DNA from 2 places in the Actinophytocola sp. genome. Region 1 is predicted to be linked to the other one. Evidence: predicted binding sites of a transcription regulator. Region 1 holds the regulator's gene; the other holds the start of a gene.

The links. Region 1 encodes LexA, which represses DNA repair genes until DNA is damaged. Its sites were predicted from a motif close to CGAACACGTGTTCG; they were not measured.
Region 2: the regulator LexA is predicted to act here: its motif matches at 2,771-2,784, upstream of ACRDTB_RS13055 (phosphoenolpyruvate carboxykinase (GTP)).

Annotation. Positions count from the first base shown of each region.
Region 1 covers NZ_JBOHGB010000018.1:22,835-28,818, reverse strand. The annotation lists gene ACRDTB_RS09325 (vitamin B12-dependent ribonucleotide reductase) at 1-132, opposite strand, end outside; gene nrdR (transcriptional regulator NrdR) at 228-680, opposite strand; gene ACRDTB_RS09315 (LysM peptidoglycan-binding domain-containing protein) at 1,066-1,533, opposite strand; gene lexA (transcriptional repressor LexA) at 1,870-2,535, shown strand; gene ACRDTB_RS09305 (amidase) at 2,532-3,848, shown strand; gene ACRDTB_RS09300 (hypothetical protein) at 3,845-4,930, opposite strand; gene hflX (GTPase HflX) at 4,995-5,984, opposite strand, start outside.
Region 2 covers NZ_JBOHGB010000030.1:15,027-21,010, reverse strand. The annotation lists gene ACRDTB_RS13065 (RNA polymerase sigma factor) at 1-146, shown strand, start outside; gene ACRDTB_RS13060 (hypothetical protein) at 312-545, opposite strand; gene ACRDTB_RS13055 (phosphoenolpyruvate carboxykinase (GTP)) at 673-2,496, opposite strand; gene ACRDTB_RS13050 (hypothetical protein) at 2,808-3,608, opposite strand; gene ACRDTB_RS13045 (dynamin family protein) at 3,694-5,556, opposite strand; gene grpE (nucleotide exchange factor GrpE) at 5,553-5,984, opposite strand, start outside.

The DNA.
Region 1 (5,984 bases):
CACGTCGCGCTGCTCCCAGGTGACCTCGTCGTACGGGTGCACACCATCGGTGGTGTGCACACGCCGCACGGTGAGCCCCCGGCTCACCTCCTGGGCGCCCCGCGCCGCCGAAGCGCCGACAGTCTCCGTCATGACCAGTCCCTCTCCCTCGTTACTCGCTACCCCTGACACCGACGTCCCCGCTGACGTCACCGTCCGATCCGACCTGTTCCTGATTCGTTGCCGCCTCATGCCTCTGGTGTTCCCCGCAACCCCGCGATCTCCTTCTCGAAGTCCTCGATCGACGAGAAGGAGCGGTACACGCTGGCGAACCGGAGATAGGCGACCTCGTCGAGCTCGCGCAGCGGGCCGAGGATGGCGAGCCCGACCTCGTGGCTCGGCACCTCGGCCGGTCCGGTCGACCGGATCGTCTCCTCGACCAGCTGGGCCAGTTGTTGCAGTGCGTCCTCGTCGACGGGGCGTCCCTGACACGCACGCCGCACCCCGGTGACGACCTTCTCGCGGCTGAACGGCTCGGTGACGCCGGAGCGCTTTACCACCGCGAGGACCGCCTCCTCGACCGTGGTGAACCGCCGGCTGCACTTCGCGCACGACCGCCGCCGCCGGATGGCCTGGCCTTCGTCCACCTCCCGGGAGTCGACGACCCTGGAGTCCGCATGGCGGCAGAACGGACACTTCATCCAGGATCACCCCTCGTCGTCTCGCCCGCTCGCAGCCAAGCCCACGTGGTGATCACCTTGTGGATGGCCGGTGGACAACCTGCCCCAGCCTGTGGACTAACTACAAGTCTGTAACTACTAGATGTTGGGGTCGACGGTATGCCTAGACGCCACATGATGCAAGTCGCCCAAGTGCGGACATGCGGAAGGGGGATGTTGTCCGGGTCACTCGGGGAACGTGATCGCCCGTGCCGGGAACGGCATCCGGCGTCAACCAGGCAGGCGACACTCGTACGCGGCAGCGGACGCTCGTCGAGTAGCTCGCGTCGGTTCATCAGTCGCCGGAGTCGGGGTGGCTCCGGGCATCGCCGAACGAGGGTCGCGTGGCAGCGCGATCGGCCGTGGTTCAGCCGGCGGTCGGGACGGTTAACGGCTGGCCGGGCGTGACTCCGTCCGCCAGGCCGCCGTTCAGCTCGCGAATCCGGTCGACCACCGCGCTCTCGTCGCTGCCCGGCGCGACCCGGCCGGCCAGCTCCCACAGACTCTCCCCGGGCTCCACCCGGACCACCGTGGTCCGCTCCGGCACCGAGGCCTGCCCCGAGCTCGCCAACATCCCCAGGCCGACCACGGCCAGGCACACGACGGCCGCGACCGCGAGCAGCCACGACACGGGCAGGTGCGGCCGCCTCGGCGCGCAGTCCGTCCGCGGGACCACCCGGGGCGCACCCACGACGCGACGCCGGGTCGGCGGGGCGACCGGGCGCGTCCGGCGGCGCAGCGGGGGAACGACCTGCTCGACAGCCTCGCGCTGGGCCGGAACACGCGCCCGCGTCCGCTCGGCCTGCTCCTTCGCCCGGTGCGCCACCACGCTCATGACTGCCTCCCGTCGCGTTCGAACACCTGCCCGAAGCTCGAACAGTCGTTCGATCGAACCCTCGTGCGAATTTGTACCACGGGCCACCGACAAAAACGAGAACCGTCCGGCGTGTCGTCGAACAGGTGTTTGATCTCGTCGTGGCGGACGGTTAACGTCGAAGTCGCAGTTGAAACAGACAGTCACATCCGGGCGTTCGAACAGACGACCGGCGCGCAGGGAGGCAGGGCAGTGCCACGCAAACCCGGAGGAATACCCAAGGGTGTCCCCAAGCGGAAGCCCCTCAAAGGGAACCTACGCAGCTTCCCGGACCTCGACCGGGGCGAAGACACCGAGCTGCCCGTCCGGCAGCGCGAGGTGCTCGAGGTGATCCGCACCTGGGTGGAGCGGTTCGGCTACCCGCCGAGCGTCCGGGAGATCGGCGAGGCCGTGGGGCTCACCTCCACCTCGTCCGTCGCCTACCAGCTGCGCGCCCTCGAACAGAAGGGCTACCTGCGCCGCGACCCGAACCGGCCGCGGGCCATCGGGGTGCTGCCGCCCGACGCCGTGCCGGAGCCGGCCGACGGGGTCGGCGCCGCCACGCTGGTCGGCGAGGACACGGTCGACGAGAGCGCCGAGAGCATGCCGGCTCCGGCGTACGTCCCGGTCCTCGGTCGTATCGCCGCCGGTGGGCCGATCCTCGCCGAGGAGGCCGTCGAGGACGTCTTCCCGCTGCCGAAGGAGATCGTCGGCGAGGGAGCGCTGTTCCTGCTGCGCGTCGCCGGTGACTCGATGATCGACGCGGCTATCGCCGACCAGGACTGGGTCGTGGTGCGCCAGCAGCCGACCGCCGACAACGGGGAGATCGTCGCCGCCATGATCGAGGGCGAGGCGACCGTCAAGACGTTCAAGCGCAAGGACGGCCACGTCTGGCTGTTGCCGCACAACGAGGCCTACGAGCCGATCCCCGGCGACGACGCGACGATCCTCGGCAAGGTCGTGGCGGTCCTGCGGCGGTTGTGACGCGGCCACCGGGTGCGGGCTTCTTCACCGAGCACACCGTCGCCGAGCTCGCCGATGAGCTGCGGGGCGGCCGGCGCTCGCCCACCGACCTGGTGGAGCACGCGCTGGCGGCCGCCGCCCGGCTCGACCCGTCGCTCAACGCGTTCGTGACGCTCGACGAGGCCGGTGCCCGCGGGGCCGCCCGCCGTGCTGCCGACGAACTCGCCGCCGGCCGGGATCGCGGGCCCCTGCACGGGATACCGGTCGCGGTGAAGGACCTCGTCGACACGGCGGGCCTGCGCACGACCATGGGCTCGCGGCACTTCGCCGACAACGTGCCCGAGCGGGACGCGGAGTGCGTGCGCCGGCTGCGGGAGGCCGGCGCGGTCGTGGTCGGCAAGACCGTGACGCACGAGTTCGCCTACGGGCCGACCGGCGACCGCTCGGCGACCGGGCCGGCCCGCAACCCGTACCGCCCGGCGGCCATGTCCGGCGGGTCCAGCGCGGGGTCCGCCGTCGCCGTGGCCGCGGGCATTGTCCCGCTGGCCGTCGGCACGGACACCGGTGGCTCGGTACGTATCCCGGCCGCGTGCTGCGGCATCGTCGGGCTGCGGCCGACCTTCGGTGCGATCCCGGGCGACGGCGTCTTCCCGCTGTCCCCGACCCTGGACGCGGTCGGCCCGCTCACCCGGACGGTCGCCGACTGCCGGCTGCTGTGGCGCGTACTGGCCGACACCGGACCGGAGCCTGACGAGCCGCCGCGGCCGCGGATCGGCTGGGTGGCCCCGGAGACGTTCCACCCGGCCGACGACGCCGTGACACGTGCGGCGCGTGCGCTGGTGCCGCACGCCGAGGACGTGGCCGTGCCGAACGCCGGGACGCTGCTGTCGATCTACGGCGCCATCCACGGCAGCGACGCCTACGCGATCCACGCCGAGCGCGTGGCGAGGGCCCCCGAGCTGTTCGACGAGGAGGTGCTGGCCCGGCTGCGGGCGGCCGAGGAGGTGCGCGGCTGGGAGTACGTGCGGGCACTCGAGGACCGGCGCCGGGCCCTCGACACGATCGGCTCGCTGTTCGCCGACCACGACCTGCTGGCGCTGCCCACGGTTCCGCTCCCGGCCCCACCGGTCGGCGCGCGGACCGGACGGATCGGTGACACGGAGATCGACGTCCGCACCGCGCTGCTGTCGCTGACCAGCCCGTGGAGCGTGCTAGGCCTGCCCGCGCTGTCCGTGCCCGCCGGAATGGTCGACGGCCTGCCGGTGGGACTCCAGCTCGTCGCACCGCCCGGCGGCGAGGAACTGCTGCTGAGCGCGGCCGAACACCTCGGCTAACCGCGGTAGAAGCGGCGGCGGGACCGCGCGGTGCGCCAGCGCAGCGACGCGAGCACGCCCATCATGAGCAGGATGGCCACACCGGCCGCGGGCACGATCGGCAGCCCCTGCTTCTCCACGTTGTTGCTGGCCAGGTCGCCCGCCGGCGCGGGGGCGACCGACTCCGGCGTCTTCTCCGCCTCGGACTCCTCCTCCGCCGGCGCGGCCGCCGGTGCGACCAGCTCGAGGGCCTCGTTCACGAAGCGGATCGGCTCGCCGGACCTCTCCGACGCCGAGACCAGCGAGCCGTCCGGCTCGAACGCGATCGCCTCGCCCTGCGCCTCGTTCGGCAGCGGCACCCGCACCGGCTCGCTGTTCAGCGCCTTGACGATGTCCTTGTCCGGCGCGGCGTAGAGGTAGGCGTCGGTGTAGGTGCGCACCGCCACGACGGTCCCGTCCGAGCTCACCGCGCCGCCGGTGATGGTCCGCGAGCCGACCGGGCCCGGCACCGGGCCGCCCGGGGTGTCGGTCGCCTCCAGCTTGATGGTGGCGACCTTCTTCATCGGGGTCGGGCCGGGGCTCTGCAACTGGCGGACCGGCGAGTAGACGCCGGCGTTGCCCACGTCCTTGGTCACGAAGTACGGCGCGCCGTTGGCACCGACCAGCAGCGCCTCCGCGTCGTGCTTGCCGTCCGGGTAGGTCAGCCGATACAGCGTCGACTTGCCGGCCGGCGTGAGCGCGATCAGCGCCGCGGTATCCCGCTCGAGGTTGTTGTCGCCGCCGTCGGCCAGGAGGAACGTGCCGTCCGGCGCGCGGCCGAGATCCTCGACGTCGAACGGGTCGGTCTGGCCGACGATCTGCCGCTCGACCGTGCAGTCCTTGCGGACCACGAGCACCGTCGCCTTCTCACCGCCGTCGTTGACCATGTACCAGCGGTCCTTGTCGGCGAGCACGCCGGACAGCTCGGCCAGGCGCGGGTCCTTCATCGCGCACTTGTTCACCGGTGCCTCAGGTTTAGGGGGATCAGCAGGCTGGGCGGCTGCCGCCTGGGCCGGGATCACCAGCCCGAACAGCAGCGACACTGCTAGGACAGCTCGCCGCACACCACACCTCCGTGACCCGAACGTCACCGATCTGGAGCCCCACCGTATCGCTACTAGTTACGGATCAGGCGGATGTGCCGTTCACGGAAAAACGTTCCAACATGCCGGCCAGATCGGCTTTCACCTTGGCATGCAGCACGGTTCCTTGCTCGGTGTGCCGCTCGGCGAGCACATCGCCGTCCCGGTGCACCCGCGCGACCAGCTCGCCCCGCGTGTACGGGACCAGCACCTCCACCTCGACCGACGGCCGCGGCAGCAGCTCGGTGATCCGCTCGCGCAGCTGCTCGGCCCCCGCGCCGGAGTGGGCGGAGACGAACACCGCGCCGGGCAGCAGGTGCCGCAGCCGGGCCAGCGCCACCTGGTCGGTGGCGTCGATCTTGTTGACCACGACGAGCTCGGTGGGCAGGCCCTGGTCCCGGCGGTCGGCGATCTCACCGAGCACCTCGCGGACCGCCTCGACCTGCCACTCCGGGTTCGGGTCGGAGCCGTCAACCACGTGCAGGATGAGGTCCGCGTCCGCGACCTCGTCCAAAGTGGACCGGAATGCCTCGACCAGCTGGTGCGGAAGGTGCCGCACGAAGCCGACCGTGTCGGTGAGCGTGTACGGCAGCCCGTCCGGCGTGGTGGTGCGCCGCACGGTGGCATCCAGGGTGGCGAACAGCGAGTCCTCCACCAGCACCCCGGCGCCGGTCAGCGCGTTGAGCAGGCTCGACTTGCCGGCGTTGGTGTATCCGGCGATGGCGACGCTGGGGATCTCGTTGGCGATCCGGCGCCCTCGCTTGGTGTCGCGCACCGTGCTGATCGCGGCGATCTCCTTGCGGAGCTTGGAGATCTTGGCCCGGATGCGCCGGCGGTCGGTCTCCAGCTTGGTCTCACCGGGTCCGCGCAGGCCCACGCCCGCGGAACCGCCGCCGGCCCGGCCACCGGCCTGCCGGGACAGCGCCTCGCCCCAACCACGCAGACGCGGCAGGAAGTACTGCAGCTGTGCCAGCTCGACCTGTGCCTTGCCCTCCTTGGACCGCGCGTGCTGGGCGAAGATGTCGAGGATCAGCGC
Region 2 (5,984 bases), on a different contig from region 1:
CTCTCGGCGCGCTCTGGCTGCGGGCCGGCGAACCGGAGACCGCCGCGGCCTACTACCGGACCGCGCTCACCAAGCAGACCTCCGCACCCACCCGCCGCTTCCTCGAACGGCAGCTCGACCGGTGCCTGAACCATCCGCCCGGGTGAGGTCCGCGAGGCGTCCACACCACTGTGGACAACAACGGCATGCCGACGTGAACGGGACATGACGGGCAGGTTGTCGCCGCGTTGGCTTCGGGTTGTGCCGCAACCGAATTCCACACAGGCTGTGCACAGCTTCGTCCACAGCCTGTGGACAACCCACGTGGACAACTAGATACCGGCACCCAGCTGGTGGTGTTGGGCCAGGTGATCGCCCACGATCAGCAAGCACGCGACGCATCGCGAGCCCGCGTGCGACTTCATGATCTTGTCGATCGGCACGCTGTGAGTACACGCCGCCTCGACGAAGCTCGCCGGCCGCTCGTGGCTCACGAACGCGTGCACGCGGTCGTCGTAGCGGGACAACCGCCAGCTCCACTTGTCGCATCTGTCGGTCTCGCACATGGCACGACCTCCCACGATCACGGCGCTACGTACAGAGTGGACGCCGCGACCCCACCGACCATGATGCAACTTGCAGAATTCGGGGGGACCACTGTCGCGAGTGGTCCCCCCGAATCGATACCAAACCTCAGCCGAGTCGCTGCTTGAGCACCTCCAGCTCGGCACGCAGCACGGTCGGCAGCTTGTCGCCGACCTTCTCGAACCACTCCTCGATCAGCGGAAGCTCGGCGCGCCACTCGTCCTCGTCGACCTTCAGTGCTGCCTCGACGTTCTCGCGCGAGGTGTCCAGGCCGGACAGGTCGAGGTCGTCCGCGGTCGGCACGTAGCCGATCGAGGTCTCGGTGGCGGCCGCCTTGCCCTCGATGCGCTCGATGGCCCACTTCAGCACCCGGGAGTTCTCCCCGAAGCCCGGCCACAGGAACTTACGGTCCGCGTCGCGCCGGAACCAGTTCACGTAGAAGATCTTCGGCAACTTGTCGGCGTCGGCCCGCTTGCCGGTGTCGATCCAGTGCTGGAAGTAGTCACCCGCGTGGTAGCCGATGAACGGAAGCATCGCCATCGGGTCCCGCCGGACCACGCCGACCTTGCCCTTCGCGGCGGCCGTGGTCTCCGACGACAGCGTGGCGCCCATGAAGGTGCCGTGCTGCCAGTCGCGCGACTCGGTGACCAGCGGGATCGTCGTGGCGCGACGGCCGCCGAAGAAGATCGCCGAGATCGGCACGCCCTTCGGGTCGTCCCACTCCGGGGCGAGGATCGGGCACTGCGCCATCGGCGTGCAGTACCGCGAGTTCGGGTGCGAGGACGGCTCGTCCGCGTCCGGCGTCCAGTCCCGCTTCTTCCACGACGTCAGGTGGGCGGGCGGCTCACCCATGCCCTCCCACCAGATGTCGCCGTCGTCGGTCAGCGCGACGTTGGTGAACAGCGAGTTCCCGCGCGCGACGGTCCGCATCGCGTTCGGGTTCGTGTGCCAGTCGGTGCCGGGGGCGACGCCGAAGAAGCCGGCCTCGGGGTTGACCGCGTAGAGCCGGCCGTCCTCTCCGAAGCGCATCCACGCGATGTCGTCGCCGAGCGTCTCGACCTTCCAGCCCGGGATGGTCGGCTCGAGCATGGCGAGGTTGGTCTTGCCGCACGCGCTCGGGAACGCCGCCGCGACGTAGTAGACTTTCTGCTCCGGCGAGATCAGCTTCAGGATCAGCATGTGCTCGGCGAGCCAGCCCTCGTCCCGCCCGATCACCGAGGCGATCCGCAGCGAGTAGCACTTCTTGCCGAGCAGCGCGTTGCCGCCGTAGCCGGAGCCGTAGCTCCAGATGAGCCGCTCCTCGGGGAAGTGGGTGATGTACTTCGTCTCGCTGCACGGCCACGGCACGTCCTGCTCGCCGGGCTGGAGCGGCTTGCCGACCGAGTGCAGGGCCGGCACGAAGTCGCGCTCGTCGCCGTCGTCGTCGAAGAACTTGTCCAGGACCCGGGTGCCCATCCGCGTCATGATCTTCATCGACAGGACGACGTAGGCGGAGTCGGTGATCTCCACGCCCAGCATCGGCGTGGCCGCGGACAGCGGGCCCATGCAGAACGGGATCACGTACATCGTCCGACCACGCATCGAGCCGCGGTACAGCTCGGTCATGATCGACTTCATCTCGACCGGGTCCATCCAGTTGTTGGTGGGCCCGGCGTCGGCGGGGTCGACCGAGCAGATGAACGTCCGCTCCTCGACCCGGGCGACGTCGTCGGGGTCGGACGCGGCCCAGAACGAGTTCGGCTTCTTGGCCAGGCGCGTGAAGGTGCCCGCCTCGACGAGCCCGCTGGTCAGCCGGTTCCACTCGTCCTCGGAACCGTCGACCCAGACCACCTCGTCCGGCGTGGTCAGCTCAGCCACCTCACGTACCCATGACAGGAGCCGCCGGTGCTTCGTCGGTGCGTTCTCCACACCCGGGATTGCCACTGCCGTCATCTCGTCTCGTCTCCTGACTGACGCCGAAAGTCAACAGGACGCCGTCGTCCAAGGCCGGACATCGGCGTCCTGAAAGAACGGCGAAGACCCCGCCCGGGCCTAGGACGGGGCATGCCGCGTTGGGATATAAAGAGGTTAACCAGATCGACGGCGACTAACCGAGTCCGATCGTGTCGGTTCTCTCACAAGACCGATTCGGGAATCGATTCAGCACACAATCGTACGAGTCGGGGATCTGAACATGACCGATCCCGACGTCCGAGGACGCCGGGATCGATGGCCTGTTCGATTGTGGGGGCAGCTGGTCCGACTCAGCGCTCGGCCCAGACCGAGTCCGACCCGGCACTCGTGTCGGCGCCCGTGTCCGAGCCGGTGTCCGAGCCGGTGTCGACCCCGGAGTCCGAACCCGTGCCCGATCCGGTGTTCTCCGACTCGTACGTACCGTCCGAGTTGATCTGACCCTCCTCGGTGACGGTCCACTCGTCCTCACCGGTGTGCTCGGCCACGGTCACGCCGCCGTCCGACTCGATCACGACGGCCTGGTCGGCTGAGCCGTCGCCGTCGGTGTCGGTGAACGCGTAGGTCGTGCCGTCGGTGTCGGTGACGACCGCGGTGTCGTTGGTGCCGTCGCCGTCGGTGTCGTAGGTGGCCGGGCCCGCGTTGACGTCCTGGCCCGGCATGTCGACGGTGATGTCCCCCTCGGCGGCGGACGTGTCGTCGGAGGTCTCCGACGCGTCGGTCGTGTCCGTGGTGTCGGAGCCGGAGGCGTCGTCCGCGCCGTCACCGGTCGGCGTCGGCAGCGTGTCGACGTTCTCCGCGCGCCACTCGCCGGTGCTCGCGTCGTACTCGGCCCCCGCGACGATGTTGCCCTCGGCGTCGTACTGCACCGCGACGTCGGCCGTGCCGTCGGCGTCCGTGTCCGCGTACGCGAGGTAGCCGCCGTCCTCGCTCTCGACGACCGCCGTGTCGTTGGCGCCGTCGCCGTCCATGTCGTAGTTCTCCTCGACCTCATACTCCGTGCCGTCGACCTCGACGGTCAGCTCGTCCTGACCAGCGGCGTCAGTGTCGGTCGTCGAGGTGTCGTCGGTCGAGGTGTCGTCGTCCACGTACACGGGTTGCCCCCTCTTGGGAAGAAGTCCTGACTGTGTTGTTGCGCCACTATGGGACTGACCGTAGACCCGTCCGGTTCCCGAACCTTCAGGCACGGTCCCGGACCACACGGATGCTGGCGAGGAGTTTCTCCGCACGTTCCCGCCCGGAGGTGACCTCCGTCAGGCGCTTGTTTACCACGCCCAGCCGCTTCGAGCGCTCCGACGCGTCAAGTCGCAAGGCTTTGTCAACCTCTCGGAGTTCCTCCTCGATACCCGCGATGCGCTTGCCGAGCGCCTCGTCGAGCGCGAGCGCGAGCTGGGACTCCGCCTCGATCAGCTGCTCCGACACCAGTTGGTCCAATGTGGACCGTGCATCGAGGATCGACTCCGACAGCCACTGCTTCATGTGCTGCTTGTCCGCGGTGTGCTTGCGGGTCCGCTGCAGCCACCAGCCCGCACCGAGGCCGATGACCGCGACCGGGGCCAGCGCCAGCATCGTGGCACCCAGGCTCGCCCCCGCGCCGACCGCGCCGACCCCCGGCAGGAACCGCGCCATCATCGAGCCCGCGCCGAGCCCACCGGTCGCACCGGTGAACACGAGCAGCTTGTCCTCGGTGGTCGGTTGCCGCTTCTCCGGAGGGCGCAACACGATCGGCGGATGACCCGCGCGGGCGAACTGCGCGCGGATCATCTCCAGCTCCTCGGCGGAGAACAGGTCGGCGAGCACGGTGTCGGTGACCCGGTTCAGCCGCGCGTTGACCGACGCGCCGACCCGGCCCGACACCATCTGCATGGCGGCGTCGACCTGGGCCGGCAGTGTGGGCAGCGCGTCGCGGTCCGCGGCGTCGATGGCCTGGCGGAACCACGACTGCAGGTCACGCATCTGGCGGGCGACCTCGTGGTTGTTCTCCAGCCGGGCGCGCTGGACCTCGCTGCGCATCCGGACCTGCCAGCCCTTGGTCGAGGAGCGCCGCTCACCGGTCAGCTCCTCCTTGCGGGCGCGCAGCGACTCGGCCTCCTCCTCGCCGGTGGACAGCGCCCGCCGCTCGGACTCGAGCTTGATGCCCAGCTGGCCGAGCGCGGTCGACAGCGCGCGCATGGTGTTCGCCTCGGTCAGCATGACCGACCGGTCGACGAGCAGGTTGGTGAGCGCGGAGCGCAGCGCCTCGACGCCGGACCGGTCGCGCAGCATGGCGGCGGCCTCCGCGTTGGGCGCCTTGGCGGCCATGTCATACATCCGCGCGGACACCGGGTGGAACGTCGCGCCGGCGAAGCGTGGCGCGTGCTCGGCGAGCAAGGCCTGGTCGGCCTCGAGCACCTGCCGCCAGCCGCGGTACTGGTCCACCTTGGACAGGGCGAACATGATCGTCTCGACGCGCTCGCCCACCCCGGCCAGGAAGTTCAGCTCGCCCAGCGTGAACGGCGCGGAGGCGTCGACGACGAACAGCAGCGCGGTGGCCGACGAGGCGGCCTCGGCGGCGAGCTCACCGTGCACCGAGTCGAGCCCACCGACGCCCGGCGTGTCCACAATGGACAACTTCTCGAGCAGCTCGACCGGGCCGTCGACCTCGACGTAGCGCGGCGGCAGCTGACCGGCCGGCAGCTGGTGGCCGGCGGACACCCAGTGGACCAGCTCGCCGATGTCCACCGGGACCGGCGCCAGCTGCCCGGGGTAGCAGGCGCGCGCCTCCCACTGCTCGGCGTGGCTGAACAGGAGGTAGGTCGCGGTGGCCACGTCAGCGTCCACAGGGGACAGACCGGGCCGCCCGAGCAGCGCGTTGACCAGCGAGCTCTTGCCCCGGTTGGTTTCGCCGACGACGACCGCGGACGGCTTGGCCCGCCGCTTGGCCCGGATCTCCTCGACCCACTTGGCGGCGTCCTCGTCGGACTCGCGCAACATCTTGAGCAGCTGCTCCCGTGCCTGCGCGACCTGCTTGGGCAGCGAGAGTTGCTTGGCCGGGGCACTCATTGCGCCGCCTTGCTGTAGACGGTGACGATCGGGGCTCGGAGCACCTCGCCGCGGTCGGCGAAGCCCACCACCTCGGTCTCCGCGACCACGCCGTCGAGCGTCTCGTCGGTGGTCGCCACCGTGCCGCCGGCCTCGTGGAACGCCGGGTCGAAGCGGACGCCGTCCGGCCGCAGCGCGGTGACGCCGATGCCGGCGAGCCCTTCCTCGAGCCGCTCGGCCACGCCCGCGCTGCGTGCCCGGTCGAGCGCGTAGAGGCACAGCTGCACCAGGGATCTGCGCTCGGCCAGGGCCTGGTCGAGCAGCGGGCCGCCCTCCTTCGCGGGCTGGCTGTCGGCCGTGAGGTCGCCGCCGGTCACCAGGCCGTCCGCGGCGATGCCCGCCCGCGTCTGCCCGGTCTGCCCTCCGGTCTGCTGTCCGGCCGTACGGGC